Regions from separate parts of the Streptomyces sp. SAI-170 genome, predicted to be linked through region 2. Evidence: predicted binding sites of a transcription regulator. Region 2 holds the regulator's gene; each other region holds the start of a gene.
The links. The regulator HrcA, encoded in region 2, represses chaperone genes, less so after heat shock. The targets are predictions, from matches to a motif close to TTNGCACTCNGNNNNNCNGAGTGCNAA.
Positions count from the first base shown of each region.

Region 1: groL (chaperonin GroEL) is a predicted target of HrcA. The motif match lies at 5,374-5,400, and genes of this name have one in related genera.
Region 3: groES (co-chaperone GroES) is a predicted target of HrcA. The motif match lies at 6,984-7,010, and genes of this name have one in related genera.

Region 1 is NZ_JBMGQD010000001.1:4,639,181-4,648,881, reverse strand. It holds gene murQ (N-acetylmuramic acid 6-phosphate etherase) at 122-1,048, shown strand; gene RKD23_RS20830 (dihydrofolate reductase family protein) at 1,020-1,667, opposite strand; gene RKD23_RS20825 (hypothetical protein) at 1,752-2,321, shown strand; gene RKD23_RS20820 (NADH:flavin oxidoreductase) at 2,325-3,452, opposite strand; gene groL (chaperonin GroEL) at 3,625-5,247, opposite strand; gene RKD23_RS20810 (cold-shock protein) at 5,592-5,798, opposite strand; gene RKD23_RS20805 (MoaD/ThiS family protein) at 6,250-6,525, opposite strand; gene thrC (threonine synthase) at 6,522-7,805, opposite strand; SAM riboswitch class I at 7,824-7,971, opposite strand; gene RKD23_RS20795 (glucosyl-3-phosphoglycerate synthase) at 8,130-9,074, shown strand; gene RKD23_RS20790 (alpha,alpha-trehalose-phosphate synthase (UDP-forming)) at 9,144-9,701, shown strand, end outside.
Region 2 is NZ_JBMGQD010000001.1:5,659,760-5,669,460, reverse strand. It holds gene RKD23_RS25395 (S41 family peptidase) at 1-2,093, opposite strand, end outside; gene RKD23_RS25390 (hypothetical protein) at 2,140-2,679, opposite strand; gene RKD23_RS25385 (hypothetical protein) at 2,763-3,158, shown strand; gene RKD23_RS25380 (VOC family protein) at 3,100-3,492, opposite strand; gene RKD23_RS25375 (16S rRNA (uracil(1498)-N(3))-methyltransferase) at 3,524-4,261, opposite strand; gene RKD23_RS25370 (nitronate monooxygenase) at 4,261-5,346, opposite strand; gene dnaJ (molecular chaperone DnaJ) at 5,446-6,582, opposite strand; gene hrcA (heat-inducible transcriptional repressor HrcA) at 6,583-7,599, opposite strand; gene RKD23_RS25355 (MBL fold metallo-hydrolase) at 7,760-8,491, shown strand; gene RKD23_RS25350 (DUF3097 domain-containing protein) at 8,524-9,339, shown strand; gene RKD23_RS25345 (Uma2 family endonuclease) at 9,317-9,701, opposite strand, start outside.
Region 3 is NZ_JBMGQD010000001.1:3,404,362-3,414,062, forward strand. It holds gene RKD23_RS14980 (LysR family transcriptional regulator) at 1-533, opposite strand, end outside; gene RKD23_RS14985 (MOSC domain-containing protein) at 614-1,282, shown strand; gene RKD23_RS14990 (multicopper oxidase family protein) at 1,418-2,944, shown strand; gene RKD23_RS14995 (SDR family NAD(P)-dependent oxidoreductase) at 3,137-3,910, shown strand; gene RKD23_RS15000 (ester cyclase) at 3,981-4,688, shown strand; gene groL (chaperonin GroEL) at 4,766-6,391, opposite strand; gene groES (co-chaperone GroES) at 6,529-6,837, opposite strand; gene RKD23_RS15015 (polysaccharide deacetylase family protein) at 7,042-7,866, opposite strand; gene RKD23_RS15020 (polysaccharide deacetylase family protein) at 8,289-9,311, opposite strand; gene RKD23_RS15025 (THUMP-like domain-containing protein) at 9,498-9,701, shown strand, end outside.

The DNA of each region.
Region 1 (9,701 bases), 1.0 Mb from region 2:
GGGGCGCGGGGCTGTGTCGATTCTGCGGCTCCGCCGCGGGGCGCGACCAGCCACACACAACCCGCACGCACGCACAACGATCAAGCCCTACGGTCTTAGGAACCCGGAGAGAGCCGCCCCCATGACCCCCGAAGACCTCCACCTGGACACCCTCACCACAGAAGCCTTCCGCCCGGAACTGGCAGAGATCGACCGCCTGCCCACCCTTGAGATCGCGCGCCTCATGAACACAGGGGACGCGACGGTCCCGGCCACGGTGGCCGAACACCTGCCGAAAATCGCGGCCGCCATCGACGCCGTGAGCCACCGCATGGCAACCGGAGGCCGCCTGATCTACGCCGGCGCCGGCACCGCCGGCAGACTCGGCGTCCTGGACGCCTCCGAGTGCCCGCCGACCTTCAACACCGACCCCGCCCAGGTCATCGGCCTGATCGCGGGCGGCCCCCAGGCGATGGTGACTTCCGTCGAGGGCGCGGAGGACTCGAAGGAGCTGGCGCGGGCGGACTTGGACGCCCTCAAGGTCTCCCCCGACGACACGGTGATCGGCATCTCGGCCTCGGGCCGCACCCCGTACGCCGTGGCGGCGGTGGAGCACGCCCGGTCGCTGGGCGCCCTCACCGTGGGCCTGTCCTGCAACACGGGCAGTCCGCTGGCGGCCGCCGCCGAGCACGGCATCGAGGTCGTGACGGGCCCCGAGCTGATCACCGGCTCGACGCGGCTGAAGGCGGGCACGGCCCAGAAGCTCGTCCTCAACATGATCTCGACGATCACGATGATCCGGCTGGGAAAGACGTACGGGAACCTCATGGTCGACGTACGGGCCTCGAACGAGAAGCTGCGCGCCCGCTCCCGCCGTATCGTCGCGCTGGCCACCGGGGCCACGGCCGACGAGATCGAAGCCGCGCTGGCGGCGACGGACGGTGAGGTGAAGGACGCGATCCTCACCATCCTCGCGGGTGTGGACGGCCCGACGGCCGCCCGCCTCCTGGAGGAGTCGGGCGGCCACCTGCGTACCGCGCTCACTTCCGCCAGAACAGATGGTGCGTGACCCCGCTGGGGCTGGGCACGACCTCCAGGTGGAAGCGGTCGAGGAGCTCGTCGGGAGACTCCCAGAGCCGTACGCCCGCGCCGAGTTTCACGCCCGGGGAGACGGCCACGTGCAGCGTGTCGACGAGGTCGGCCTCCAGGAACTCCCGCACGGTGGTGGCCCCGCCGCCGAGCCGCACGTCCTTGCCCTGCGCGGCCTCCCGGGCCAGCCGCAGCACGGTGAGCGGATCACCTTCGACGAAGTGGAAGGTGGTGTCGGACAGGGTGAACGAGGGCCGTGGATAGTGCGTCATCACGAACACCGGCGTACGGAACGGAGGCTCGTCGCCCCACCACCCCTTCCACTCGTGGTCCTGCCACGGACCCCGCTGGGGCCCGAACTTGTTGCGCCCCATGATCTCGGCCCCGATGTTCCGGGCGAAGTCACGCGTGAAGTAGTCGTCGAGGCCCCGGCTCCCCCCGGGGTCGGTCCGGTTGGGCCAGCTCGCGGTGGCCCCGGCCCACGAGAACATCGGCGACGGGTCGGCATGCCCGAACGGCCTCTCCAGGCTCTGCCCCTCCCCGGTCGCGAAGCCGTCCGCCGAGACGCAGAAATTCTGGACACGCAGCAACTGACTCATGTGGTTCCTCCTGAAGTCGTCTCCAGGACTCAGACCGGGAAGCCACCGGAAACTCATCGGCGGCACGTCCTATCCTGGGACAACATGAACCACGCCCAGCTCACCGCTCTCGGCCGTGCCCTGCGTCTCCTCGGGGAGCACGGGGAGGCGCTGACCGCCGACACGCCCGACGCCAGGCTGCACGAGGTGAAGGGGGATCTGCGGCGGGCCCTGGACCTGCTGGAGGAGGGCATCGGCACGGCGGCACCCGCCACGCGCTGTGCCGAGCACCCGAACGGGCCGGTCGACAGCGCGGCGCCCGACCTGTGCCTGCTGTGCGAGACGCGGCGCAGGGCGGCCCGGCGCGCCGAGATCAACGGTCCGGCCGCGTCCCGGCCCGCGGAGAACGCGCCGTCCAGGTATGGGGTGCGCGGCGACCGGCCACAGCCCCAGCAGCGATGGCTGCCGGAGCTGTGGAACGGCCAGGAGTGGCAGCTGTGCGGCACGCCCCGGCGGGACCGCCGCGAGGCGGAGCTCTACCTCGCGGCCCAGCGGCGCGGCCCCCGGGCCGCGATGGCGTACCGGCTCGTCCACGAGTTCACCGACTACGAGGTGCTCCGCGTCTGGGGCACCCCGGTCCGCGTCGACATCGAGCCGCTGAACGGCAGCCTGTGACGGTCAGCTGAGGGTCTTCAGCGCGGCGGCGTCGTACGGCTTGAGCTCGGCCGTCCGGTCGGCGAGCACCTTGGCCGCCCACTCCGGGTCCTGGAGCAGCGCGCGGCCGACGGCGACCATGTCGAACTCGTCGGACTCCATCCGGTCCAGGAGGTTGTCGATGCTGCCGAGCGGCGCGCCCTCGCCCACGAAGGCACCCATGAAGTCGCCGTCGAGGCCGACCGAGCCGACGGAGATGACCTGCTTGCCGGTGAGCTTCTTCGTCCAGCCGGCCAGGTTCAGGTCGGAGCCGTCGAACTCGGGGAGCCAGTAGCGCCGGGTGGAGGCGTGGAAGACGTCGACGCCGGCCGCCGCGAGCGGGGTGAGGACGGCCTCCAGCTCCTCGGGCGTCTCGGCGAGGCGGGCGGTGTAGTCCTGCTGCTTCCACTGCGAGTAGCGGAAGATGACGGGGAACTCGGGGGAGACGGCCTCCCGCACCGCGGCGACGATCTCGGCGGCGAACTTGGTGCGGGCCACAGCGTCACCGCCGTAGGCGTCGGTACGGCGGTTGGTGCCGGCCCACAGGAACTGGTCGACGAGGTAACCGTGGGCGCCGTGGATCTCCACCCCGTCGAAGCCGATGCGCTCGGCGTCGGCGGCGGCCCGCGCGAAGGCGGCGATGACGTCGTCCAGGTCCTGCTGGGTCATGGCCTTGCCGGTGGGCTCGGCGCCCGCGGTGACCAGGCCGGAGGGGCCCATGGCGGGGGCGTCGGGGAACGGGCCGTCGCCCTGGTTGCGGACCATGCCGATGTGCCACAGCTGCGGGACGATCGTGCCGCCGGCCGCGTGCACGTCCTCGGCGACCTTCGCCCAGCCCGCCAGCTGCTCCTCGCCGTGGAAGCGCGGGACGCGGCGGCTGTTGCCGGCCGACTCGTGGCCGACGTAGGTGCCCTCGGTGACGATCAGGCCGACGCCGGCCGCGGCGCGGCGGGCGTAGTAGGAGCGCACGTCCTCACCCGGTATGCCGCCCGGGGAGAACATGCGGGTCATCGGGGCCATCACGATCCGGTTGGGGACGGTGAGGCCGTTCAGCGTGATCGGCCGGGACAGCACCGCGGCGGCGCGGGAGGCGGGGGACTCGGTGACGCTCACGTAGAGGCTCCTCAGGTCGTGCACCGGTGAAACCGGTCGGTATGTGAGTGCGCATTCTTGCAGGTTCTTAAGTACCTGCCTATGACCCCGGACACGCCGAAGGGCGGCACCCCCTGTCAGAGACAGGGAGTGCCGCCCTCTTGCGCAGGACTGCCGCTGATCCTCGGAAGGATCAGAAGTCCATGTCACCGCCCGGCATGCCGCCGCCGGCCGGCGCGGCGGCCTTCTCCGGCTTGTCGGCGATGACGGCCTCGGTGGTCAGGAACAGCGCGGCGATGGAGGCGGCGTTCTGCAGGGCAGAGCGGGTCACCTTCGCCGGGTCGATGATGCCCTCGGCGATCATGTCGACGTACTCACCGGTCGCGGCGTTGAGGCCGTGGCCGACGGGAAGGTTGCGCACCTTCTCGACGATGACGCCACCCTCGAGACCACCGTTGGCGGCGATCTGCTTCAGCGGGGCCTCCAGCGCGAGCTTCACGGCGTTGGCGCCGGTCGCCTCGTCACCCTCGAGCTCCAGCTTCTCGAAGACCTGGGAGGCCTGGAGCAGGGCCACGCCACCACCGGCGACGATGCCCTCCTCGACGGCCGCCTTCGCGTTGCGGACGGCGTCCTCGATGCGGTGCTTGCGCTCCTTGAGCTCCACCTCGGTGGCGGCACCGGCCTTGATGACGGCCACGCCGCCCGCGAGCTTCGCCAGGCGCTCCTGGAGCTTCTCGCGGTCGTAGTCGGAGTCGCTGTTCTCGATCTCGGCGCGGATCTGGTTCACGCGGCCGCCCACCTGCTCCGAGGAGCCGGCGCCGTCGACGATGGTGGTCTCGTCCTTGGTGATGACGACCTTGCGGGCGCGGCCCAGGAGGTCCAGGGTCGCGTTCTCCAGCTTGAGGCCGACCTCCTCGGAGATGACCTCGCCGCCCGTGAGGATGGCGATGTCGCCGAGCATGGCCTTGCGGCGGTCACCGAAGCCCGGGGCCTTGACGGCGACGGACTTGAAGGTGCCGCGGATCTTGTTGACGACCAGGGTCGACAGGGCCTCGCCCTCGACGTCCTCGGCGATGATCAGCAGCGGCTTGCCCGACTGCATGACCTTCTCCAGGAGCGGGAGCAGGTCCTTGACCGAGGAGATCTTGGAGTTGGCGATGAGGATGTACGGGTCCTCGAGCACCGCCTCCATACGCTCCATGTCGGTCGCGAAGTAGGCGGAGATGTAGCCCTTGTCGAAGCGCATGCCCTCGGTGAGCTCGAGCTCCAGACCGAAGGTCTGCGACTCCTCGACGGTGATGACGCCTTCCTTGCCGACCTTGTCCATCGCCTCGGCGATGAGCTCGCCGATCTGCGTGTCGGCGGCGGAGATGGAGGCGGTGGAGGCGATCTGCTCCTTGGTCTCGACCTCCTTGGCCTGGTCGAGCAGCGCACCGGAGACGGCCTCGACGGCCTTCTCGATACCGCGCTTGAGAGCCATCGGGTTGGCACCGGCGGCCACGTTGCGCAGACCCTCGCGCACCAGCGCCTGGGCGAGAACGGTGGCGGTGGTCGTACCGTCGCCGGCGACGTCGTCCGTCTTCTTGGCGACTTCCTTGACCAGCTCGGCGCCGATCTTCTCGTACGGGTCCTCGAGCTCGATCTCCTTGGCGATGGAGACACCATCGTTGGTGATCGTGGGGGCGCCCCACTTCTTCTCGAGGACGACGTTGCGACCCTTGGGGCCGAGCGTCACCTTGACGGCGTCCGCGAGCTGGTTCATGCCGCGCTCGAGGCCGCGCCGCGCCTCCTCGTCGAACGCGATGATCTTGGCCATGTGAAGTGGTCCCTCCAGGACTGGGGGTGATTCCTTCGGACCGCGCCCGCGCCCGCGACGGACGGCCTGCCTGCCCCGTGGTTCCTTGCCCCACTTGGCCTGCGGCCTCACCGACCCGGTCCTTCGTTGTCACTCTCACCTTCAGAGTGCTAACGCAATGATTAGCACTCGCCCCCTGCGAGTGCAAGCGGCTCTCGGGGATCGGGCGGGGCGCTCAGCCGGACGCGAACAGCGGCGGGCGGGACACCGGCGGCACGAGCGGCCGCGGGCAGGACGAAGGGCCCGCACCCCGGGAGGTGCGGGCCCTTCGAAGAAGAACGTCGCGCAGTGAGTCGACGCGTGCTTCAGCTGGTCGCCAGCCGGACCATGTCCGCCTGCGGCCCCTTCTGGCCCTGCGAGATCTCGAAATCGACTCGCTGGCCTTCTTCCAGGGTGCGGTACCCGTCCATCTGAATCGCGCTGTAGTGGACGAAGACGTCCGCACCACCGTCGACCGCGATGAAGCCGTACCCCTTCTCCGCGTTGAACCACTTGACGGTGCCCTGAGCCATGCCTAACTCCCCTATTACTGGCCCTTGCACAGATCCACACTTCGCGGACCCGGGTCAGACCTCACCCCCCATTGGCCGGGGGCGTGCGCCGGAACGCGTCGACCGCGGCTGAATGTATCTGTCCAACTGCCGTCTGCAACAGGTCAATCGGACGAGAATTCAGGACGCAGGCGTTCGGGAGTTTGCCAAGAATTCACCCTGTTTCAGGGCAAGTCGGGCCGCACATAAGGAGCGAAAGGCGCAAAACCGCCGGGCACTTTGGCTGCTTCTCGTCGGTTCTCGACGGATCCTCGAGCGGACTTCATATGCACCCGGCATACGGAGGCGGCGGGCTTCCCCAACTCTACCGTGCTCAACCATGCAGAATTGCCCCCTCCGCTTCTCTCACGGAGGGGGCAATTCGATGAACTCTCGGTGACCACCCTTACCGAAGGTAATGGGCGGGCGGGTCTCAGCCGCCGGCGACCGCCGGAATGATGGAGACGCCGGCCCCGTCCGGGGTCGCGGTCTCCAGCCCCTGCTCGAAGCGCACGTCGTCGTCGTTGACGTACACGTTCACGAACCGGCGCAGCTTGCCCTGGTCGTCGAGCACCCGGGCGGCGATGCCCGTGTGGTTCTTCTCCAGGTCGGCGATGACCTCGGCGAGGTTCGCGCCCTGGGCGGGAACCTCGGCCTGACCGCCGGTGTAGGTGCGCAGGATGGTGGGGATGCGGACGGTCACGCTCATGCGAGGCCAGCCTCTCGGAAGGAGTCCAGGTTGGGGCGGATGGTGGCGGTCAGACCGGTACCGGCCACCGCGTCGAGGGTCTTCAGACCGTCACCCGTGTTGAGGACGACGGTGGTCAGCGAGGGGTCGAGAACACCGCTGTCGATCAGCTTCTTCGTCACACCGACGGTCACACCGCCGGCCGTCTCGGCGAAGATGCCCTCGGTCCGGGCGAGCAGCTTGATCGCGTCGACGATCTGCTCGTCGGTCACGTCCTCCACCGAACCGCCGGTACGGCGCGCGATGTCCAGGACGTACGGCCCGTCGGCCGGGTTGCCGATGGCCAGCGACTTGGCGATGGTGTCCGGCTTCTGCGGGCGCACCACGTCGTGCCCGGCCTTGAAGGCGGTGGACACCGGCGAGCAGCCCTCGGCCTGCGCACCGAAGATCTTGTACGGCTTGTCCTCGACGAGCCCGAGCTTGATCAGCTCCTGGAGCCCCTTGTCGATCTTCGTCAGCTGCGAACCCGAGGCGATGGGCACCACGATCTGGTCGGGCAGCCGCCAGCCGAGCTGCTCGCAGATCTCGTACGCGAGGGTCTTGGACCCTTCCGCGTAGTACGGGCGCAGGTTGACGTTGACGAAGCCCCAGCCCTCGCCCGCCGGGTCGCCGATGAGCTCGGAGCAGAAGCGGTTGACGTCGTCGTAGTTGCCCTCGATGCCGACGAGTTCGCCGCCGTAGACCGCGGCCATGACGACCTTGCCCTGCTCCAGGTCGTGCGGGATGAACACGCACGACCGGAAGCCGGCACGAGCGGCGGCGGCGCCCACCGCGCCGGCCAGGTTGCCGGTGGAGGAGCACGAGAGGGTGGTGAACCCGAAGGCACGAGCGGCCTCGAGGGCCTGCGCCACGACCCGGTCCTTGAACGAGTGCGTCGGGTTGCCGGAGTCGTCCTTGATGAACAGCCCGCCGGTCACGCCCAGCTCGCGCGCCAGGTTGTCGGCCTGCACGAGCTTGGTCCAGCCGGGGTTCAGGTTGGGCTTCTCGGCCACGTCGGCGGGCACCGGCAGCAGCGGCGCGTACCGCCAGATGTTCGCGGGGCCGGCCTCGATCCGCTTGCGCAGCTCTTCGGCGTCGTAGGAGGAGAAGTCGTACGCGATCTCCAGCGGCCCGAAGCACTCCTCGCAGGCGAAGAGGGGTCCGAGGGGCACCTGGTGCCCGCACTCGCGACAGCTCAGCGCGGCGGCCGGCCCGAGGTCGACGGTGGAATCGGTGGAGGTTGCAACAGTCTGCGCAGCCATGTGAGGCGAGGCCCTTTCTCCTCATCTTCCTCACGACGCATCTCGCCGTGAGACGGATTTGGCACCTTCCCTAGCCGGGAGCCTCGCTGCACGAATGTCAGGAGAACCGACTGGAGGGTTGCCGGGGCTTCATCGGGCCGTATCCCTCTGCCCCTCTGGATGAGCGGTATGGAGTTGTCCACGCGGAGGACCCCCGACATGCGATGGTCATCAGCGTTGTTCAAGACTGTAACCGAAGGCCAGGACAGTTGAGATAGCCGTCCGAACCGCGAGATGGATCACTTCCGACCCCCTCGCCGAGAGAACGCAGAGGAGCCGCAGGCTGTGCTGGAAGAAGTCGAGCGCTGGCTGACCACTCGCTCCTGGTCCGTCACCGACCGCCCGCTCCACCAGATCCTGGCCGCGAAGCGCGCGACCGGCCAGACGGTCTCCGTCGTGCTGCCCGCGCTCAACGAGGAGGAGACGGTCGGCGACATCGTCGCGATCATCCGCCACGACCTGATGAACCAGGTCCCCCTCGTCGACGAGATAGTCGTGGTCGACTCGGCCTCCACCGACCGCACCGCGGAGGTCGCCGCGGCGGCGGGCGCCAAGGTCGTCCACCGGGACGACATCCTCCCCCGCATCCCGTCCGTCCCCGGCAAGGGCGAAGTGCTCTGGCGCTCGCTCCTCGTCACCAGCGGGGACATCGTGTGCTTCATCGACGCCGACCTGAAGGAGTTCTCCTCGGACTTCGTCTCCGGCATCGTCGGCCCCCTGCTCACCGACCCCGACGTCGACCTGGTCAAGGGCATGTACGACCGCCCCCTGGCCGGCGCCCAGGGCCAGGGCGGCCGCGTCACCGAGCTGATGGCCCGCCCCCTGCTCAACATGCACTGGCCCCAGCTCGCCGGCTTCGTCCAGCCCCTGGGCGGCGAGTACGCGGCCCGCCGCAGCCTCCTCGAACAGCTCCCCTTCCCCGTCGGCTACGGCGTGGAGCTGGGCATGCTGGTCGACTCGCTGCACCTCGTCGGCCTCGACGCACTCGCCCAGGTGGACGTCGGAGTCCGCAAACACCGCCACCAGGACGGCCAGGCCCTCGGCCGCATGGCGGCGGCGATCTACCGCACGGCCCAGCTCCGCCTCGCCCGCGGTCACCTCATCCGCCCCGCCCTCACCCAGTTCGAACGGGGCGAGGACGGCTTCGAGGCCCGCACCTACTCCGTGGACACCGAGGAGCGCCCGCCGATGCTGGAGATCGCAGAGTACGCGTCACGCAAGGTCGCATGACGCCCGAACTCTCCGTATCCGGCTGATACGCGCGTTTGAGCGTTTCCGGGCCGGGCTAGGTTGAGGGCTATGGCTTCCACGCACGGTGCACAGGTGCTGGTCGCGTCCAACCGCGGCCCGGTCTCGTACGAACTGCGCGAGGACGGCGCGCTGCACGCCAGACGCGGCGGCGGCGGACTGGTCTCCGGCCTCTCCGCCATCGGCCCGGACGCCGGCGCCCTCTGGGTCTGCTCTGCCCTGTCCGACAGCGACCGCGAGGCCGTCCGCCGCGGCGAGGGCGAGCCGGGCGTCCGCATGCTGGACATCCCGGCCGACGTCCACGCCGACGCCTACAACGGCATCGCCAACTCGGTCCTCTGGTTCGTCCACCACATGCTGTACCAGACCCCACTGGAACCGGTCTTCGACGAGGACTTCCGCCGCCAGTGGAGTTCCTACGAGACCTACAACCGGGCCTTCGCGGAAGCGCTCGCCGCCGAGGCCGCCCAGGGCGCGGCAGTGATCGTCCAGGACTACCACCTCGCCCTGGTCCCCGGCCTCCTCCGCGCCCTGCGCCCCGACCTGCGCATCGGCCACTTCTCCCACACCCCGTGGGCCCCGCCCGAGTACTTCCGCATGCTCCCGGAC
Region 2 (9,701 bases):
CGCCAGAAGTTGTCCCGCATGACGCGGCCGGTCTCGTCGAACATCTGGCGCCACTCGGCGGCCGGGTCGATCAGCCGGCGCACCCGGGCGAGGTCGACGGTGACGTTGCTGTCGCTGTCGGCGTCGGCGGAGGCCCGCCGGTCGCTGGGCACGACCTTGAGCAGGCCGTCCGTCCACAGCAGGACCCGCTTGCCGTCGCCGCTGACCTCGAAGTGGTCGGCGTCGGCGGCGAGGTGCTCGATGCGCTGCTGGGCGAGGTCGTAGCGCTCCAGCTCGGTGTGCGGGTCGGGCGCCTCGGGTGTGGCCCGGGAGACGCCGAGGACCCCTCGCACGGGGTGGCGCAGCCACAGGACGCCGTCCTTGGCGGCGCGCAGGTTGGAGTAGCGGGCGGCCTCGACCGGGAAGGGCACGATCCGGTCGGCGAGGCCGTCGAGGTCGATACGGGTGGTGGGGGTGCCCTCGCTGTCGGGCGTCTCGTCCTTGTCGGACACCTCGAAGGGGCGGCCGTGCCGCTGCGGTCCGAACGGCGAGGGCGTGGTCGCCGCGAGGGTGATCAGGTGCGGGCGGGAGCCGGTGACGAAGGCGAGGTCGAAGACGTGCTCGTCGTAGACCGGGTCGAAGGAGCGGTTGGACAGGAACGCGAGGTACTTGCCGTCGAGGGTGAAGGCGGGCGCGTAGTCCTGGAACCGCAGCGGCGTCGCCTCGGTGACCGTGAGGTCGGTGGTGTTGGCGAGCTTGAGCCGGCACAGCGGGTGCGGGCCGGGGTGGGACCAGGCGAGCCAGCCGGAGTCGGGCGAGAAGGTGAGGCCGGTGACGTCGCCGTGCTCGCTGCGGTCCAGTTCGCGGACCTCGCCGGTCTCCCGCTCGACGAGCAGGACGCGTCCGTCGTGCGCGGCGACGGCGGCGCGGCTGCCGTCGGGGGACATGGTGAGGCCGAGGACCCGGCCGAGCAGGCCCGCGGCGATACGGCGCGGGGTCGCGCCCGGGGCGAGTCCGGTGGCGGGGGCGAACTCCAGGGCGTCCTCGCCCTCGGCGTCCGTCACCCACACCACGCACTCCTCGCCCTCCACGCGGAAGGTGCGCGGCAGCCGGGCCCGTACGCCGGGTTCGGCGGCGAGGGCGCGGGCGGGCCCCGAGCGGTGGGTGACCCAGTGGACCGCGCCGCGCACGCCGACCGCGCTGCCGCGGGCCGCGTGGTCGGGGGAGGCGGAGCCGAACCAGCGGGCGGCGTCCACGGGGTGCGGCTGGCGGTCGGTTCGCTGCCCGCCGAGCCGGATGTCCAGGCGGCGCGGCTCGGCCCCCTCCAGGTCGTCGAGCAGCCAGAGTTCACCGGCGCTCGCGTAGACGACCCGGGTGCCGTCGCTGGTGGCGTGGCGGGCGTAGAAGCCGTCGAGGGGGGTGTGGCGGCGCAGGTCGGAGCCGTCGGCGAGGGAGGAGTAGAGCGCGCCGGTGCCCTCGTGGTCGGACAGGAACGCGATGCGCTCGCCCGCCCAGCAGGGGTGCTCGATGTTGCCGTCGAGGTCGGCGTGGAGCCGTACGAACTCGCCGGTGCCGTCGGGGTCGATCCACAACTTGCCCGCCGTACCGCCGCGGTAGCGCTTCCAGTAGGCCGCCTCGCGGCCCATCGGCGCGGACAGCAGCACGGTCGCCGGGCCGAACGCCACGTCGCCGACGGGGCCGTGGGGCAGCGTGGTGGCCGGGCCGCCGTCGAGCGGGATCGCGCGCGCCCAGGTGCGGCGCAGGGTGGCCTGGCCGTGGGTGCTCAGCGCGAGGACCTCGCCGTCGGGGGTCCAGCCGCGCACCTGGGTCTTGCCGCTGCCCCAGTACGTCAGCCGCCTGCCGGGTCCGCCCTCGACCGGGGCGATGTGCACCTCGGGGGCGCCGTCGCGGGTGGACGTCCAGGCGACGGTGGTGCCGTCGGGCGAGATGCGCGGGTGCGACACCGGCACGTTGTCGGCGCTGACCCGCCAGGCCCGGCCCCCGTCGAGGGGGGCGAGCCAGACGTCGTCCTCGGCGGTGAAGGCGACCGACTCGCCGTGCACGTGCGGGAAGCGGAGGTACGCCGGTATGGCGGAGGAAGAGGGCTGCGTCACCCGATCAAGCCTATGCAGAGCGGCCGTTCGGGGTCGGGCGTTTGGATCACTTGCCCTCGACCGGCCTGCACTCTGGGAAGTCGTCGCACCACACGGTCTGCGTCACCGTCACCGTGACGGCGGGGCGGGGTCCGCCCGCGGGCGGCGCGGTGGTGGCGTCGCAGTCGCCGAGGCCCTGGACGTGGAACCACTCCTTGCCGTCGATCTTCGCGGTGAGGTCCCCGCGTACGCACGCGCCGCTGACGGCCCGGGTGACCCGGCCGGTGACGGTGATGTCCTTGCCGTCGTCGGTCTCGCCCTGGCAGTCGACGGCGGCGAGGTCGTCGGCCGTGGCGGAGGGGGACGCGCTGTCCCCGTCGTCGACGGACGCGGTGCACGTCAGCCAGCGCACGTCCGCCTTCTGCCGCTCCAGCTCCGCCGTCACCAACTGGTCGGTGGTGTACGCCACCGTCGCCGAGTTCAGCCCGCCCGCCGGGTCGCAGGCGGCGGCGCCGCCCACGCTGACCACCGCGAACACCACCGCGGCCGCCGTCCGTCGGCCCCGTGGCCGCTTCACCGCTTCCCAAATCCGTCGCAATGCCCCCATGGAGGGCAGCGTCCCACTGTCCCGGCCGTCGCGGTAGAGCACATACGGCCACGCACGGCCCGCGCCTTGCCTAGCCTTGCCGGATGCGGAGGAAGCGCGCCCTGAGAAGGCTCGTGGTGGATTCGGCGACCGCCTATCTGTGGTCGGTGGGGCACCGGCACGGTGCCGGGCGGCCGTGCGAGGAGGTGCTCACGCTGCACCGGGACGGGACCCGGACGCGGATCGTCTTCCGTGAGGGGCCCGGCCGGGCCGTGGCGGGCGGCTACCAGCCCGGCGGATACGTGATCGACGAGCACGGCAACGGGCTCAACCTCAACCAGCCGGGCAACGTGCGCGCCCTCGTCGACGAGGCCGTACGACGCGGACTGCTGCCCGGAGACGGGGACCTGGACGGCTGGGAGCTGCTGCCCGCCGCGGTGGTCAGCCGCGCAGCAGCAGCCACTCCTGAAGCTCCACCAGATTGCCCTCCGGGTCCTTGACGTGGGCCACCCGCAGCCGGTCGGACATGGGTGCCGGACCGTGCAGCAGCTCGGCGCCGCGCGCGGTGATCTCCTCGCAGTACGCGTCGAGGTCGTCCACCCGCAGCACCACCAGCGACCGGTGCCCGCTCGCCGCGTCGCCCAGTTCGCCCAGCATCTCGGCCATCATGGCCCGGTCCTGCAGCGCGACGCCCGCCGAGCCGGTGGCCGGGCTGAACTTCTCGTACGGCCCGTCGACGGCGCCCGACTGCGGCTTGAGGCCGAGGACATCGGCGTAGAAGCGGTAGCAGGCGGCGAAGTCGGTGACCAGCAGCCGGACCTGTGCGAGTTCCATGGCGTGCTCCCCCTGAGGTTCAGGACGTCGTTCAGGACCAGCGGCCGGTGCGCCCGAGCAGCAGGGCCACCGCCGCGGTCCCCGCGGTCGAGGTACGCAGCACGGTACGCCCGAGGACGTACGGCTTCGCGCCCGCCTCCGCGAACAGCGCCAACTCCTCCGGGGACACGCCCCCTTCGGGGCCGACGACCAGCACGATCTCGCCCTCGGTGGGCAGTTCGACCGTGGCGAGGGGCTCCTCACCGCTCTCGTGGAGTACGGCGGCGAAGTCGGCTTTGGCGAGAAGTGCGGCAACCTGTTTGCTGCTCGCGGCGTCCGCGACCTCCGGGAAGCGCACCCGGCGGGACTGCTTGCCCGCCTCCCGTGCGGTGGCCCGCCACTTGGCGAGGGCCTTCAGACCGCGCTCGCCCTTCCACTGCGTGATGCAGCGGGACGCGGCCCACGGGACGATCGCGTCGACGCCGGTCTCCGTCATGGTCTCCACGGCGAGTTCACCGCGGTCGCCCTTCGGCAGGGCCTGCACGACCGTGATGCGGGGCTGCGGCTCGGGCTCCTCCTCGACCGCGCCGAGGTCCACCACCAGCCGGTCCTTGCCCTCGGCGGCCCTGACCACGCCCTCCGCCCAGCGCCCGCGCCCGTCGGTGAGGACGACGTCCTCGCCGGGCCGCAGCCGCTTCACGGAGACGGCGTGCCGTCCCTCGGGGCCGTCGAGCACGAACTGGGGCCCGCCGCGATCGATTTGCTCGACCACGAACACCGGAGCCGTCATCAGAGGGCACCTCCTTGCGCCGGCAGGTTCGACAACGTTGTGCGGGCGGCGGCCAGTTCGCCCATCAGCACCTCCACCAGCTGCCCGGCGGGCATCGCGCGCGCCATCCGGTGCCCCTGCCCCGCCCACAGCGCCATGCCCTGGGCGTCGCCCGCCTTCGCGGCCGCCTTGCGCAGCGGCGCGGTGAGGTGGTGGACGTCGGGGTAGGCGGCGGGCGCGTACGGGCCGTGCTCGCGCAGGAAACGGTTCACCAGGCCGCGTGCCGGGCGGCCGGAGAACGCCCGCGTCAGCTCGGTGCGCACGAACAGCGGGTTGGTCAGGGCCTGCTTGTGCAGGGCGTGCGCGCCGGACTCGTCGGTGGCGAGGAACGCGGTGCCGAGCTGGGCGGCGCTCGCGCCCGCGGCGAGGACGGCGGCGATCTGGCTGCCGCGCATGATGCCGCCCGCGGCGACGAGCGGCAGGGACACGGCCTCGCGGATCTGCGCGAGGAGGGAGAGCAGCCCGATGCCGGTCCCGTCGGTCTCGGACAGGTCCCGGTGCGTGCCCTGGTGTCCGCCGGCCTCGACGCCCTGCACGATCACCGCGTCGGCACCGGCCTGCTCCGCCGCACGCGCCTCGTCGACGCAGGTCGCGGTGACCAGGGTGACCGTCCCGGCGCGGCGCAGGGCCTGCAGCGCCTCGGGGGTGGGCACGCCGAAGTGGAAGGAGACCGCCGGCACGGGGTTGCCCAGCAGGACGGCCAGCTTGGCGTCGTAGCCGTCGTCGCGGCCGCTGTCGGGGTCGCCCAGCTCGGTCTCGTACCAGGCGGCCTCGCCGGCGAGCTGGTGGGCGTAGACGCCGACGGCCGCGGGGTCCGCGTACTCGGGGTGCGGCATGAAGAGGTTCACCCCGAAGGGGCGGGAGGTCAGGCTCCGCAGCTGCTTGATCTCCTGGTACATGCCGTCGGCCGTCTTGTACCCGGCGGCCAGGAACCCCAGCCCGCCGGCCTCGCACACGGCAGCGGCGAGCTTCGGCACGGAGACGCCGCCCGCCATGGGGGCCTGCACGATCGGACAGGGGAGGAGACCGGTCAGCGCGGAGGACATGACCGCATGTTGTCACGTCCTCCGAACAAGTCCGAATCGGCCCTTCCCCTTGGCATAAGCCAACATTTCCCGGGCCTCCAGCAGGAGGCCCAGCTCGCGTCAGCGCCCGTTGAAGGCATCCTTCAGCCGCGAGAAAAGCCCCTGCTGCCCAGGTTGGAACTGCCCGGTAGGCCTTTCCTCGCCGCGGAGCTTGGCCAGCTCGCGCAGCAGGCGTTCCTGCTCCGGGTCGAGCTTGCCCGGGGTCTGGACCTCGACGTGGACGATCAGGTCGCCTCGACCGCCGCCCCGCAGGTGGGTGACACCGCGCCCGTGCAGCGGGATCGACTGGCCGGACTGCGTGCCGGGCCGGATGTCGACCTCCTCCATGCCGTCGAGCGTCTCCAGCGGCACCTTGGTGCCGAGGGCCGCCGCCGTCATCGGGATGGTCACCGTGCAGTGCAGGTCGTCGCCGCGCCGCTGGAACATCGGGTGCGGCAGCTCGTGGATCTCGACGTAGAGGTCACCGGCGGGACCACCGCCGGGGCCGACCTCGCCCTCGCCCGCGAGCTGAATACGCGTGCCGTTGTCCACACCGGCCGGGATCTTGACCGTGAGGGTGCGCCGGGAGCGGACCCGGCCGTCACCCGCGCACTCGGGGCACGGGGTCGGCACGACGGTGCCGAAGCCCTGGCACTGCGGGCAGGGCCGCGAGGTCATGACCTGGCCCAGGAAGGACCGGGTGACCTGCGAGACCTCACCGCGGCCGCGGCACATGTCACACGTCTGCGCCGAGGTGCCGGGCGCGGCGCCCTCGCCGTTGCAGGTGTTGCAGACGATGGCCGTGTCGACCTGGATGTCCTTGGTCGTGCCGAAGGCCGCCTCGTCCAGCTCGACCTCGATCCGGATCATCGCGTCCTGGCCGCGCCGCGTACGCGACCTCGGCCCGCGCTGGGACGCCGTACCGAAGAAGGCGTCCATGATGTCGGAGAAGTTGCCGAAGCCGCCCGCCCCGAAGCCGCCCGCGCCGGCGCCGCCGGACTGCGAGAGCGGGTCGCCGCCGAGGTCGTAGACCTGCTTCTTCTGCGGGTCCGACAGCACCTCGTAGGCGGCGTTGATCTCCTTGAACCGCTCTTGGGTCTTCGGATCGGGGTTGACGTCCGGGTGCAGCTCGCGAGCGAGCCGACGGAAGGCCTTCTTGATCTCTTCCTGCGACGCGTCGCGGCGCACGCCGAGAACGGCGTAGTAGTCCGTGGCCACTTACGACTCCGCCAGGATCTGTCCGACGTACCGTGCCACTGCGCGTACCGCTCCCATCGTTCCCGGGTAATCCATGCGGGTCGGTCCGACCACGCCGAGCTTGGCGACTGCCTCGCCGCCCGAACCGTAGCCGACCGACACCACCGACGTGGAGTTGAGTCCCTCGTAGGCGTTCTCGTGACCGATGCGCACGGTCATGCCCGAATCACCCGCCTCGCCCAGGAGTTTGAGGAGCACGACCTGCTCCTCCAGGGCCTCCAGGACGGGGCGGATGGTGAGGGGGAAGTCATGTCCGAAGCGGGTCAGATTGGCGGTGCCGCCGATCATCAACCGCTCCTCCGTCTGTTCGACGAGTGTCTCCAGGAGGGTGGAGAGCACCGTGTGGACCGTGCCGCGGTCCTCCGGCTCGAAGGCCTCCGGCAGATCCTGCACCAGCTGCGGCACGTCCGTGAAGCGACGGCCCGCGACCCGGCTGTTCAGCCGCGCCCGCAGATCCGCGAGCGAGGCCTCGCCGAACGGCGCCGGGCAGTCGACCATCCGCTGCTCGACCCGGCCGGTGTCGGTGATCAGCACCAGCATCACCCGGGCCGGGGCCATCGACAGCAGCTCCACGTGCCGGACCGTGGACCGGGTCAGCGACGGGTACTGCACGACGGCCACCTGCCGGGTGAGCTGCGCGAGCAGCCGCACCGTGCGGGCCACGACGTCGTCGAGGTCGACGGCGCCGTCGAGGAAGTTCTGGATGGCGCGCCGCTCCGGCGCGGTGAGCGGCTTGACCTCGGCGAGCTTGTCGACGAAGAGCCGGTAGCCCTTGTCGGTCGGGATGCGCCCGGCGCTGGTGTGCGGCTGCGCGATGTAGCCCTCGTCCTCCAGGGCCGCCATGTCGTTGCGCACGGTCGCCGGGGACACGCCCAGGCTGTGCCGCTCGGTGAGCGCCTTGGAACCGACCGGCTCCTCGGTGCCGACATAGTCCTGGACGATGGCACGCAGCACCTGGAGCCTTCGTTCACTGAGCATGCGCACACCTCCAGAAGTCGTCACCTCGGCGCTTCCCCTGGCACTCTGAGCATTCGAGTGCCAGCCTTACCGGCCCAGTGTACGGCGGTCGGGCGGGCTTCCGGCAAGGCAGGTACCGCACCGCCGCGCCAGGTGACGGTGCCACCGCTAGCGTCGCCGTATGACGGTGACTTGGGAAGAGCTGGGGTGGGAGCGGCTGGCGGCCGGGGTCGGCCGGTGCCGCCTGCCGGGCTGGGACTGCACGGCCGGGCTGGTCGTCGGGGAGGGCAACGCGCTGCTGATCGATGCGGGTTCGAGCCTTCGGGAGGGGTCGGAGCTGCGGGCCCGCGCCGAGTGGCTGTCCGGCGGCCGTGTGACCCATCTCGCGCTGACCCACCCCCATTTCGATCATGTCTTCGGGGCTGCGGCGCTGTCGGACGCCGAGGTGTACGGCGCGGTCGGCGTGGCCGCGGCGCTGACGTCCCGGCACGCCCGCGAGGAGCTGCGCGCGGACGCGATCGGCAACGGCCTGGACGAGGAGGCGGCCACGGAGGCGGCGGAGGCGTTGATCGCGCCCGGCCATCATGTCTCCGGCGAGTGGACGCTGGACCTCGGCGGCGGCCGCCAGGTCCTGCTGGCCAACGTCGGCCCCGGCCACACCGCCCATGACCTCGCCGTCCTGGTCCCCGGCTCCCCCGAGGTGGTGTTCTGCGGCGACCTGGTCGAGGAGTCCGGCGAACCCCAGGCGGGCTCCGACGCGGTGCCGTCCCGCTGGCCCGACGCCCTGGACCGCCTGCTGGCCCTCGGCGGCGAGGACGCGCTGTACGTACCCGGTCACGGAGCGGTGGTCGACGCCGGCTTCGTACGACGTCAGCGGGACGAGCTGGCGTCCCGTTTCGGCGTGTCGCCCTGAAGGCGCGGGGGCTTGTTCCTATCGTCATCCGAATGCGCCAGTACTCCGCCGACCTGACCCCTCCCTGGAAGAAGCCGCAGCCCGTCCCTGAGGTCCCGGCCGAGCCCGGTCTGGTCGTCGAGGAGCCCGGCACCGGCTTCTGCGGCGCGGTGATCCGCTGCGAGGCGGGCACGGTCACCCTGGAGGACCGCTTCGGCAAGCACCGCGTCTTCCCCCTGGAACCGCGGGGCTTCCTGCTGGAGGGCCGGGTGGTGACGCTGGTGCGGCCTGCGGCTGGTTCTCCTGTACGTCCCACCCGTACGGCATCCGGCTCGGTCGCGGTGCCCGGCGCCCGGGCCCGCGTGGCCCGCGCCGGCCGCATCTACGTCGAGGGCCGGCACGACGCCGAGCTGGTCGAGAAGGTCTGGGGCGACGACCTGCGCGTCGAGGGCGTGGTGGTGGAGTACCTGGAGGGCGTGGACGACCTGCCGAGGATCGTCGACGACTTCGCCCCCGGCCCGGACGCGCGACTGGGCGTCCTGGTGGACCACCTGGTCCCGGGCTCGAAGGAGTGGCGCATCGCCCAGTCGGTGACGAGTGAGCACGCCCTGGTGGTGGGCCACCCGTACATCGACATCTGGGAGGCGGTGAAGCCGTCGTCGCTGGGGATCGAGGCGTGGCCGCGGGTGCCTCACGGGCAGGACTGGAAGACGGGCGTGTGCCGGGCGCTGGGCTGGCCGTCGGACAACACGGGCGCGGTGTGGCAGGCGATCCTGAAGCGGGTGGGGTCCTACAAGGACCTGGAACCGGCGCTGCTGGGGCGGGTGGAGGAGCTGATCGACTTCGTCACGGGTAGCGGTGCGGCCTGACGTTGGGGAACGTTCCGAATTCGCTGGTGTCCAGTTCGACTCCCAGAATCTCCAGCGGGACTGGGTCGCCGAACTTGATGATCTCCTGGCTGCGGTAGTCGGCGTCATCACCGTCGCCTGCGGGCTTCGTCAGCAGGACGCAGTGCGCCATGATCGGGTCGAGGATGAGGTAGGCGGGGATCTTGCCGGCGGCGTAGATCGAGCGCTTGACGACGTAGTCCTGATGGACGCTGGACTTGGAGACGACCTCGACCACCGCCGTAACCAGCACTGATGGCAAAAGATGCCCTGACGTGGGCAGTACATCCGGCGCCGCGACAACCAAATCCGGGACGAGCACGCTCTCCTCGCCGACGATGTCG
Region 3 (9,701 bases), 2.3 Mb from region 2:
ACGAGCGCGACCAGACGGTCCGTCAGCAGGGGCCGTACGACGAGGTCGTCCCACTCCCCTTCCTGTACGCCCGCCGCGCCTTCGTAGCGGAAGGCGAGGGCGATGTCGCAGTCGCCCTCGCGCAGCATCTCCACCGAGCGCGGCGGCTCGGCCTCCACCAGGGAGACCCGGGTGCCGGGGTGCGCGGCGCGCAGGGCGGCGAGCGCGGTGGGGACGAGGGTGGAGCTGCCGCTGGGGAAGGAGACGAGCCGGACCCGGCCGGCGCGCAGCCCGGCGATGGCCGCGACCTCCTCCTCGGCGGCGGTCAGTCCGGCGAGGATGCCGGCGGCGTGCCGCACCAGGGCCTCACCGGCCTGCGTCAGCCGCATCTCGCGACCGCCGCGCACCAGCAGCGGGGTGCCGACGGACGTCTCCAGGGCCTTCATCTGCTGGCTGACGGCAGGCTGGGTGCAGCCCAGCTCGCGCCCCGCCGCCGAGAAGGAGCCGGTGGCTGCCACGGCGCGCAGGACACGGAGATGTCGGGCCTCGATCACCCTTTGAGCATAAGCCGTCCTTGGGTGTGACCGCGAATAATGCGTCGACGCTTTGACCGTCGGCGCCCTACCGTGCGGCCATGAAGCTTCTTTCCGTGAACCTGGGCCGTGCGACGCGCGTCCCGTACACCGACCAGCCGGAGGGGCTGACCGGCATCGACAAGCGGCCGGCCGAGGGGCCGGTGCGGGTCACGGCCCCGGGCCCGAAGGGCGTCGGCGCCGGCGGGTTGGCCGGGGACGCGGTGTGCGACACCCGGCACCACGGCGGCGACGACCAGGCCGTGTACGCGGTGGCCCGGGAGGATCTCGACGCCTGGGAGCTCGAGTTGGGCCGCGAGCTGGCCAACGGCGTGTTCGGCGAGAACCTCACCACCCTCGGCCTGGACGTCTCCGGCGCGCTGATCGGCGAGCGCTGGCGGATCGGGCCCGAGGTGGTGCTGGAGGTCACCTGCGGGCGGATCCCGTGCCGCACCTTCCAGGCCCACCTGGGTGAGGAGCGGTGGGTGAAGCGGTTCACCGAGCGCGGGGCGCCGGGGGCGTATCTGCGGGTGATCGAGCCGGGCGAGATACGGACCGGTGACCCGGTCGAGATCGTGCACCGGCCGGACCACGACGTGACGGTCGCCCTGGCGTTCCGGGCCGAGACGACCCGGCGCGACCTGCTGCCGCGGCTCCTTCCGGCCGGGGCGGCCCTGCACCCGGAGCTGCTCGCGGCCGCGCGGAAATACACGGCCGCCCAGGGCGGCTGACGCGCAGTCACCTTTCTTCGCGGGCGCCGCACGGCTCCTAGGGGACAACCCCGGGAGCCCGGCCCGGGTCGGCTCGGGGGCGGGCCGGGGTTGCTCCCCGATGTCCGGCGGGCGGTGATCGAGGACGCTCGACGCATGGCCCGTTTCAAGCGCATCCTCGTCGTACTCGGCGCGACCCTCACCGTGCTCGCGCTGGCTGTGGGCGCCCTGTTCACCTGGCTGTGGACCGACGCCGACGTCAGCACGGTCGGCGACGCCCGCTTCGACCGCGAGCTGGCGATACCGCCCCTGGCGCCGTCGAGGGTCGCCGAGGACGGCACCCGCGTCTTCGACCTGCGGATGCAGGCGGGCGAGACCGAGTTCGAGCCCGGGCGGAAGACCCCGACGTGGGGGTTCAACGGCTCCTACCTCGGCCCCACCCTGCGCGCCGAGCGCGGTGAGAAGGTGCGGGTGCGGATACACAACACCCTCGACGAGGCCTCCGGCGTGCACTGGCACGGCATGCACCTGCCCGCGCGGATGGACGGCGGCCCGCATCAGCCGATCCCGGCCGGCGGCAGGTGGAGCCCGCAGTGGACGGTCGACCAGCCGGCCGCCACGCTCTGGTACCACCCGCACCCGCACGGCGCGACCGAACAGCATGTGCGCCGAGGCCTCGCGGGCCTGTTCCTGCTCGACGACGACCGCACGGCCCGGCTTCCCCTGCCGAAGCGGTACGGCGTCGACGACCTGCCCGTCATCGTGCAGGACGTGCGCTTCGACGGGGCGAGGCTCGACGGCGACCGCGGGCTGATGCAGAGCGTGGGGTTCCTCGGCGACCGGACGATGGTCAACGGCACACTGCGGCCGTACCGGCAGGTCGGCGACGAGCTGATACGGCTGCGGCTGCTCAACGCCTCCACGGCCCGCACCTACTCCTTCGGCTTCCCCGACGACCGCGCCTTCTCGCTGCTCGCCACCGACGGCGGACTGCTGGAGCGGCCGGTCCCGCTGGAGCGGGTGCAGCTGTCACCGGGCGAGCGGGCCGAGATCGTGGTGCGGATGCGGGCGGGCGAGCGCGTGATGCTGCGCAGCTTCCCGCAGGACAACTACGGGGGCGCCTGGCAGCGGCGGTTCTCCGGCGGCGACGACTCCTTCGACGTGCTGGAACTGCGGGCGGCGCGACACCTGCGGCCCTCCGCCGGACTTCCGCAAAGCCTGGGTGTCTTGGAGACACCGGACGGGTCGGACGCGGTGCGGGGACGCTACTTCGACCTGAAGCGGTCCGGGATCAACGGACGGTCGATGGACATGGGCCGCGTCGACGAGACGGTCACGCGTGGGACGACGGAGGTGTGGACGGTCCGCAACAGCAACGGCATGCCGCACAACTTCCATGTGCACGACGTGCAGTTCCGGGTCCTGGAGGTGGACGGCGAGGCGCCCCCGCCAGCGCTGCGCGGCCCGAAGGACACCGTGTTCGTCCCGCACGGGACGGTCATGAAGCTGGCTCTGCGCTTCACCGGGCCGGCCGATCCCGGGACGCCGTACATGTACCACTGCCACCTGCTGTACCACGAAGACGAGGGCATGATGGGCCAGTTCGTGGTGGTGGAGAAGGGCGGAGCGGCGACGGGCGGCGGCCACATACCCGCCGGGCCGAGGCACGCGCACCGCCACTGACAGGGTCACGACCAGGGCCATGCCCAGGACCGTGATCAGAGCCAGGGGCAGGCCCATGGCCAGGACCATGACCGCGCCGGACGCAGGCCGGGCAGGCGGTGTGCAGGGAAGCCGTACGGGCGGTGTGCACGGAAGCCGTCGGGGCGGCGTGCGGGGAGCGGATCGCTCCGGTCCGGGCCATAACCTTGCGCCATGACAACGGCTCTGATTACGGGATCGACCGCGGGCATCGGTGCCGCCTTCGCACGGCGGCTGGCGGCGGACGGGCACGACCTCGTCCTGGTGGCGCGGGACGCGAAGCGGCTCGCCGAGCAGGCGACCGAACTGCACGACCGGCACGGCATCGAGGCGGAGGTGCTGGTCGCCGACCTGGCGACGGACACCGGCATCGACGCCGTCGCGGCCCGGCTGTCCGACCGGAAGCGGGCCGTCGACCTGCTGGTCAACAACGCCGGCTTCGGCAACAAGGGCCGCTTTCTCGATGTGTCCCTCGACGACGAGCTGCGGATGCTCAAGGTGCACTGCGAGGCGGTGCTCCGGCTGACGTCGGCGGCGACGGAGGCGATGCGGGAGCGGGGGCGCGGCGGCGTGGTGAACGTGGCCTCGGTCGCGGCGTTCGTGCCGCGCGGCACCTACGGCGCGTCCAAGGCGTGGGTCGTGCAGTTCACGCAGGGTGCGGCGCGTGATCTGGCGGGCAGCGGGGTGCGGTTGATGGCGCTGTGCCCGGGGTTCGTGCGCACGGAGTTCCACCAGCGGGCGGGGATGGGCACCGACAACATCCCCGGCTGGATGTGGCTCGACGCCGACAAGCTGGTCGCGTCGGCGCTGGCCGACCTGCGCCGGGGCAAGTCGCTGTCGATCCCGGACCCGCGGTACAAGGCGCTGATGGGAGTGGTGAAGGTGGTCCCGCGGGGGCTGCTGGGCGGGGTCACGTCCCGGACGGGGCGGAAGTACGGGCCACAGTAGGACGACCGGGTCGGTGCGATGGAGAATGGAGCTGTCCGGACGGACCCCACGGGGGGTCGGAGGCGGCGCCATGACGTTCGTACAGCTCATCGACTGCAAGACCAGCCGGTTCGAGGAGATGAACCGGCTCATGGACTCCTGGGTCGAGCAGACCAGGGGAAAGCGGACCGCGACGCACAATCTGATCGGCAAGGACCGGTCGGACGGGTCGCACTACATCGAGATCGTGGAGTTCCCGTCGTACGAGGAGGCGATGCGGAACTCGAACCTTCCGGAGACCGACAAGATCTTCCGCGAGATGGTCGCGCTCTGCGACGAGATGCCGGTGTTCACCGACCTGGACGTCGTACGGGACGAGCAGCTCTATGCGACGAATGTGCGGCGGCTGCTGGAGACGCTGGGGACGCGGGGCGAGCTCCCGCCGCTCGACGACCTGATCGCGGAGCACTACCACGACCACGACCCGGCCAATGAGCAGGACACCCTCGGGCGGGACAACATCCGGCGCGAGATGGACATGTGGCGCGGGGCGTTCGACTTCGCGTTCACGGTGGAGGACCTGATCGCCGAGGGCGACCGGGTGTGCGCGCGGTGGTTCTGGAAGGGCACCCACAAGGGTGACTTCCTGGGGATCGCGGCGACCGGCAGGGAGTGCAGCATGAGCGGCACGACCGTCTTCCGGTGCGGCGGCGACGGGAAGATCGTCGAGGCCTGGTGGGAGTACGACCGGCTGGGGCTGATGACGCAGCTCGGTGTGCTGGACCAGCTGGAGCTGTAGGGCGCCCGAGCAGCCGGAAGGCCCGGCACCCCCGAAGGGACGCCGGGCCTTGCGCGGTGACGCGGTGACGCGGTGCGTCAGTGAGCGTGGCCGTGGCTGTGACCACCGGCGGCCGGCTCCTCCTCTTCCTTCTTCTCGACGACCAGGGTCTCGGTCGTCAGGAGGAGGGAGGCGATGGAGGCGGCGTTCTCCAGGGCGGAGCGGGTGACCTTCACCGGGTCGATGACGCCCTGCTTGACCAGGTCGCCGTACTCGCCGGTGGCGGCGTTGAAGCCCTGGCCCTTGTCGAGCTCGGCGACCTTGGAGGTGATGACGTAGCCCTCGAGGCCGGCGTTCTCGGCGATCCAGCGCAGCGGCTCGACGGCGGCCTTGCGGACCACGGCGACACCGGTGGCCTCGTCGCCGGTCTTGCCGAGGTTGCCCTCGAGGACCTTGACGGCGTGGACCAGAGCGGAGCCACCACCGGAGACGATGCCCTCCTCGACCGCGGCGCGGGTCGCGGAGATGGCGTCCTCCAGACGGTGCTTCTTCTCCTTCAGCTCCACCTCGGTGGCGGCGCCGACCTTGATCACGCACACGCCGCCGGCCAGCTTCGCGAGGCGCTCCTGGAGCTTCTCGCGGTCCCAGTCGGAGTCGGTGTTCTCGATCTCGGCCTTGATCTGGGCGACGCGGCCCTGGACGTCGGCGGAGTTGCCGGCACCGTCGACGATCGTGGTGTCGTCCTTGGTGACGGTCACGCGGCGGGCGGAGCCCAGCACCTCGAGGCCGACCTGGTCGAGCTTGAGGCCGACCTCCTCGGAGATGACCGTGGCGCCGGTGAGGACGGCCATGTCCTGCAGCATCGCCTTGCGGCGGTCACCGAAGCCGGGGGCCTTGACCGCGACCGCGTTGAAGGTGCCGCGGATCTTGTTCACGACGAGGGTGGACAGGGCCTCGCCCTCGACGTCCTCGGCGATGATCAGCAGCGGCTTGGAGGCACCGGCCTGGATGACCTTCTCCAGCAGCGGCAGCAGGTCCTGGATGGAGGAGACCTTGCCCTGGTTGATGAGGATGTAGGGGTCCTCCAGGACGGCCTCCATGCGCTCCTGGTCCGTCACGAAGTACGGCGACAGGTAGCCCTTGTCGAAGGCCATGCCCTCGGTGAAGTCCAGCTCCAGACCGAAGGTGTTGGACTCCTCGACGGTGATGACACCGTCCTTGCCGACCTTGTCCATCGCCTCGGCGATGAGCTCGCCGACCTGCTGGTCCTGGGCGGACAGCGCGGCCACGGCGGCGATGTCGGACTTCTCGTCGATCGGACGGGCGGTCGCGAGGAGGTCCTCGGAGACGGCGGCGACGGCCGCGTCGATGCCCTTCTTCAGGGCGGCCGGGGAGGCACCGGCGGCGACGTTCTTCAGGCCCTCGCGGACGAGCGCCTGGGCCAGCACGGTGGCGGTGGTCGTACCGTCACCCGCGATGTCGTTGGTCTTGGTCGCCACCTCCTTCACCAGCTGGGCGCCGAGGTTCTCGTACGGGTCCTCGACCTCGACCTCACGGGCGATGGTCACACCGTCGTTGGTGATGGTGGGGGCGCCGAACTTCTTGTCGATGACGACGTTGCGGCCCTTGGGGCCGATCGTCACCTTGACCGTGTCGGCAAGCTTGTTGACGCCGCGCTCGAGGGCGCGACGGGCGTCCTCGTCGAACTTCAGGATCTTCGCCATGGCAGCGGGAGCCCTCTCGGAAAAGTCTGCGGTAAAGAAACTGCGCCCCGGGCGCCCGGCTTCTCATCGATCGCGGGGGCCAGGGGCGCAGTGGAAGCAAAGGTGCTTCAAAGGTGCTTCGGAAGAAGCGAGGTGACTTACTTCTCGATGATCGCGAGCACGTCGCGAGCCGAGAGGACGAGGTACTCCTCGCCGTTGTACTTCACCTCGGTGCCGCCGTACTTGCTGTAGAGGACGACGTCGCCGACGGAGACGTCGAGCGGAAGACGGTTGCCGTCCTCGAAGCGGCCCGGGCCCACGGCCAGGACGACGCCCTCCTGGGGCTTCTCCTTGGCAGTGTCCGGAATGACCAGGCCAGAGGCCGTGGTCTGCTCGGCGTCGAGCGGCTGGACCACGATGCGGTCCTCGAGCGGCTTGATGGCAACCTTGGAGCTGGCGGTCGTCACGATCCGACCTCCCCCTTCGGAGATCTCACGGGGTTAACTGTCTGAGGTGGCGACCAGGTGGATCCGTCGTCGCGGGTGCCGGACCTGCCCGTCGCGTTGTTGGCACTCTCCAGTGGGGAGTGCCAGAGCCGAGACTATGACCGCGATTAGCACTCGGTCAAGCGGAGTGCCAATTGCCGTGCGGCGCGGCGGATGCGGGCGGGGCTACAGGTAGTCCTCCAGCCTCCCCACCGTCAGTCCCTTGCGCTGGATCTCCCGCAGCACGGCGACCGTCCGGTCGCGCAGCGGCGGGGCGGTCGGGTCGTCGGCGGGCAGGGAGACGATCGCGCCCGGGGCCAGTCCCGCGGGGGCCCGGGTGCCGGTGACCGTGGCGCCCCAGCGGACGACCGCCGTGATGCCGCAGTCGGCGGCCGCCCTCAGCGTGGTGGCGTCGTACGCGCCGTAGGGCGGGCGGAAGAGGCGCGGGCGGACGCCGAAGCGGGCGTGCAGCTTCTCCTGCTGCCCGCAGATCGCGGCGCGCTGACCGGCGTACGGCAGGCCGTGCAGGTAGGTGTGGTCGAGCGTGTGGTTCTGCACGCTCGCGCCGACCGCGCGCAGCCGCGCGAAGTGGGCGTAGCCCGGTCCTACGACGCTGTCGGTGAGGAACAGGCTGACCGGCAGCCGCAGTTCTCGTACGAGGTCGACGAACCGGGGGTCCCGCTCGGCACCGTCGTCGTACGTCAGGAACACCACCCGGTCCCGGGTCCGCACCCGCGCGACGACCGGCAGCGCGCCGCCCTTGCGCCTGGAGCCCGCCGCGTCCGGCCGGTCGACCGGGTGCGGCGCGCGGGGCAGCGGCGCGGTGAGCCCCCATCGCCGGTACGCGGGCCGCGACCCGGTGGCAGCGGGCCGCCCGGCACTTTGCCGCGCGTCGGAGCGCGGGGCCCCGCTGCGGGGTGCTCCGGTGGGAGGTGCAGCCTCGCGGGAGGCCCCGGCGTGAGGGCCGCCGCGGTGAGGCGCTTCGGAGCGAGGCCCGGCGGCGTGGGGCACGGCGGAACGAGACCCGGCAGCGTGGGGCGCGGCGGCGTCGGTGTCCGGCCCGGTCGCGTGAGGCGCACCGGCGTCAGCGCGAGACGCGCCACCGGGCACCCGCGCGCGAGGCCCACCGGCGTCAGCGCGAGGCGTGCCACCAGGGACCCGCGGGCGAGGCTCACCGGCGTCGGATGTCCCACCTTCGCCGGAACGCCCACCCGCCCCTCTCCCCACACCCGCCCCTCCACCCGGGGTGCCACCCCCGTCCGCCCCCGCGCCGCCCCTCCCCGGCGCTCGGGCGTCCCCCTGCGCCTGGACGCCCGGTGTCTGGGGCAGCTGGGCCGCGTTGTGGTCCGGTCGTTCGACGGGGTCGACGGACCGGGCGCAGCCCGTCAGCAGGGCGGCCACGGTGAGCGTGCCCGCGATCAGCCGCCGCACCGTCACAGGTAGTCCTCCAGCCGGGCCACCGCGTAGCCCTCGTCCGTCACCTTCTTCAGGAACCGGCGGATCATGTCGGGCATGGTGCCCTTCCACTCCTCCCGCCCCCGGAAGTGGCTGAGGACGATGTCGCCGGGGTGGAGGCTCCGGTCCCACTCGCGGTACTCCCAGCGGTCGACGAAGACCTCCTCGTTCCACAGCGGGGCGTACTTCACGCCGCAGGCTTTGGCGGCACGCAGCGTGGCCTCGTTGTAGTTGCCGAAGGGCGGCCGGAAGAGGACGGGGCGCTTGCCGTAGCGCTTCTCGATCACGTCCTGCATGCCGCAGATCTCGCGCTTCTGGCCGGCGTAGGACAGGCCCGGCAGGTAGGGGTGGTGCAGGGTGTGGTTGTTCAGGGCCACGCCGCCGTCCTGCATCCGCTTGAAGTACCCGTAGTCCTGCTTCACCAGGAAGTCGCTGAGGAAGGCGGTGTACGGGATCTTCAGCTCGCTCATCATGCGCAGGAACGCCGGGTCCTTCTCGGCGCCGTCGTCGATGGTGAGGAAGACGACCTTCTGCCGGGTGGGGATCGTGGTGAAGACGGGCGGGAGGCCCAACTCCTCGTGTCCGTCGACCTCGAAGCCCTCGCGCGTGGTGATCACCGGCTTCTTCGCGGGCGGGGCCGGGGCACTGAGCGGCACCTTCTTCAGGCCCCAGCGTTTCGCGGCGGCCACGCGGGCCATGTGCTCGGCGCGCAGCCGCGTCGCGTAGGACTCCAGGGCGCGGGCCGGGGGCGCCTTGAGGATCGGCTGCTGCCCGGGGGCGGGAGCCGCCTCACCTCGCGAGACGCGCGAGCCTCCCGAGTCGCCCGAACCACCCGAGTCGCCCGAACCACCCGAGCCGCCCGAATCGCCGGAACCAACAAAACCACCGGAACCAACGAGACCGCCAAACCCCCCGGGCCCCCCAGGCCCCCCAGGCCCGCCGGAGCCCCCCGACCCACTCCCCTCCGCGCAGCCCGAGGCGACCGCGGCAGCCGCCAGCACGGCGAGCGCGGCCCTGGCCCGCAGACCGCGGACCCGGCCGAGCGAACCCCCAGCCCGCCACGCCCGACTTTTGTCATTTTGTACTACTAGTCTCATGGCGCCGGATCCTCGCAGTCCCCCGCCCCGAACCCCGCCCGACACCGCCACCGCGGGCACACCATCCACCGACTGGCCGACAATGACCCGGTGAACGACCTCGACGCCCTCCTCACCCCCGAAGGCCGCGCCCTCCTCGACGAGGTACGCGGCACCGACCCCGCGCAGGAGCTGGCCGTCGCCACCCGGCTGCGCCGCGAGCACCCGGCCGAGCTGGTCTCGGCCGCGCTCGGCCAGGCGCGGCTGCGGCAGCGGGCCGTGGCGAAGTTCGGGCCCGAGGACGCGGGGCGGATG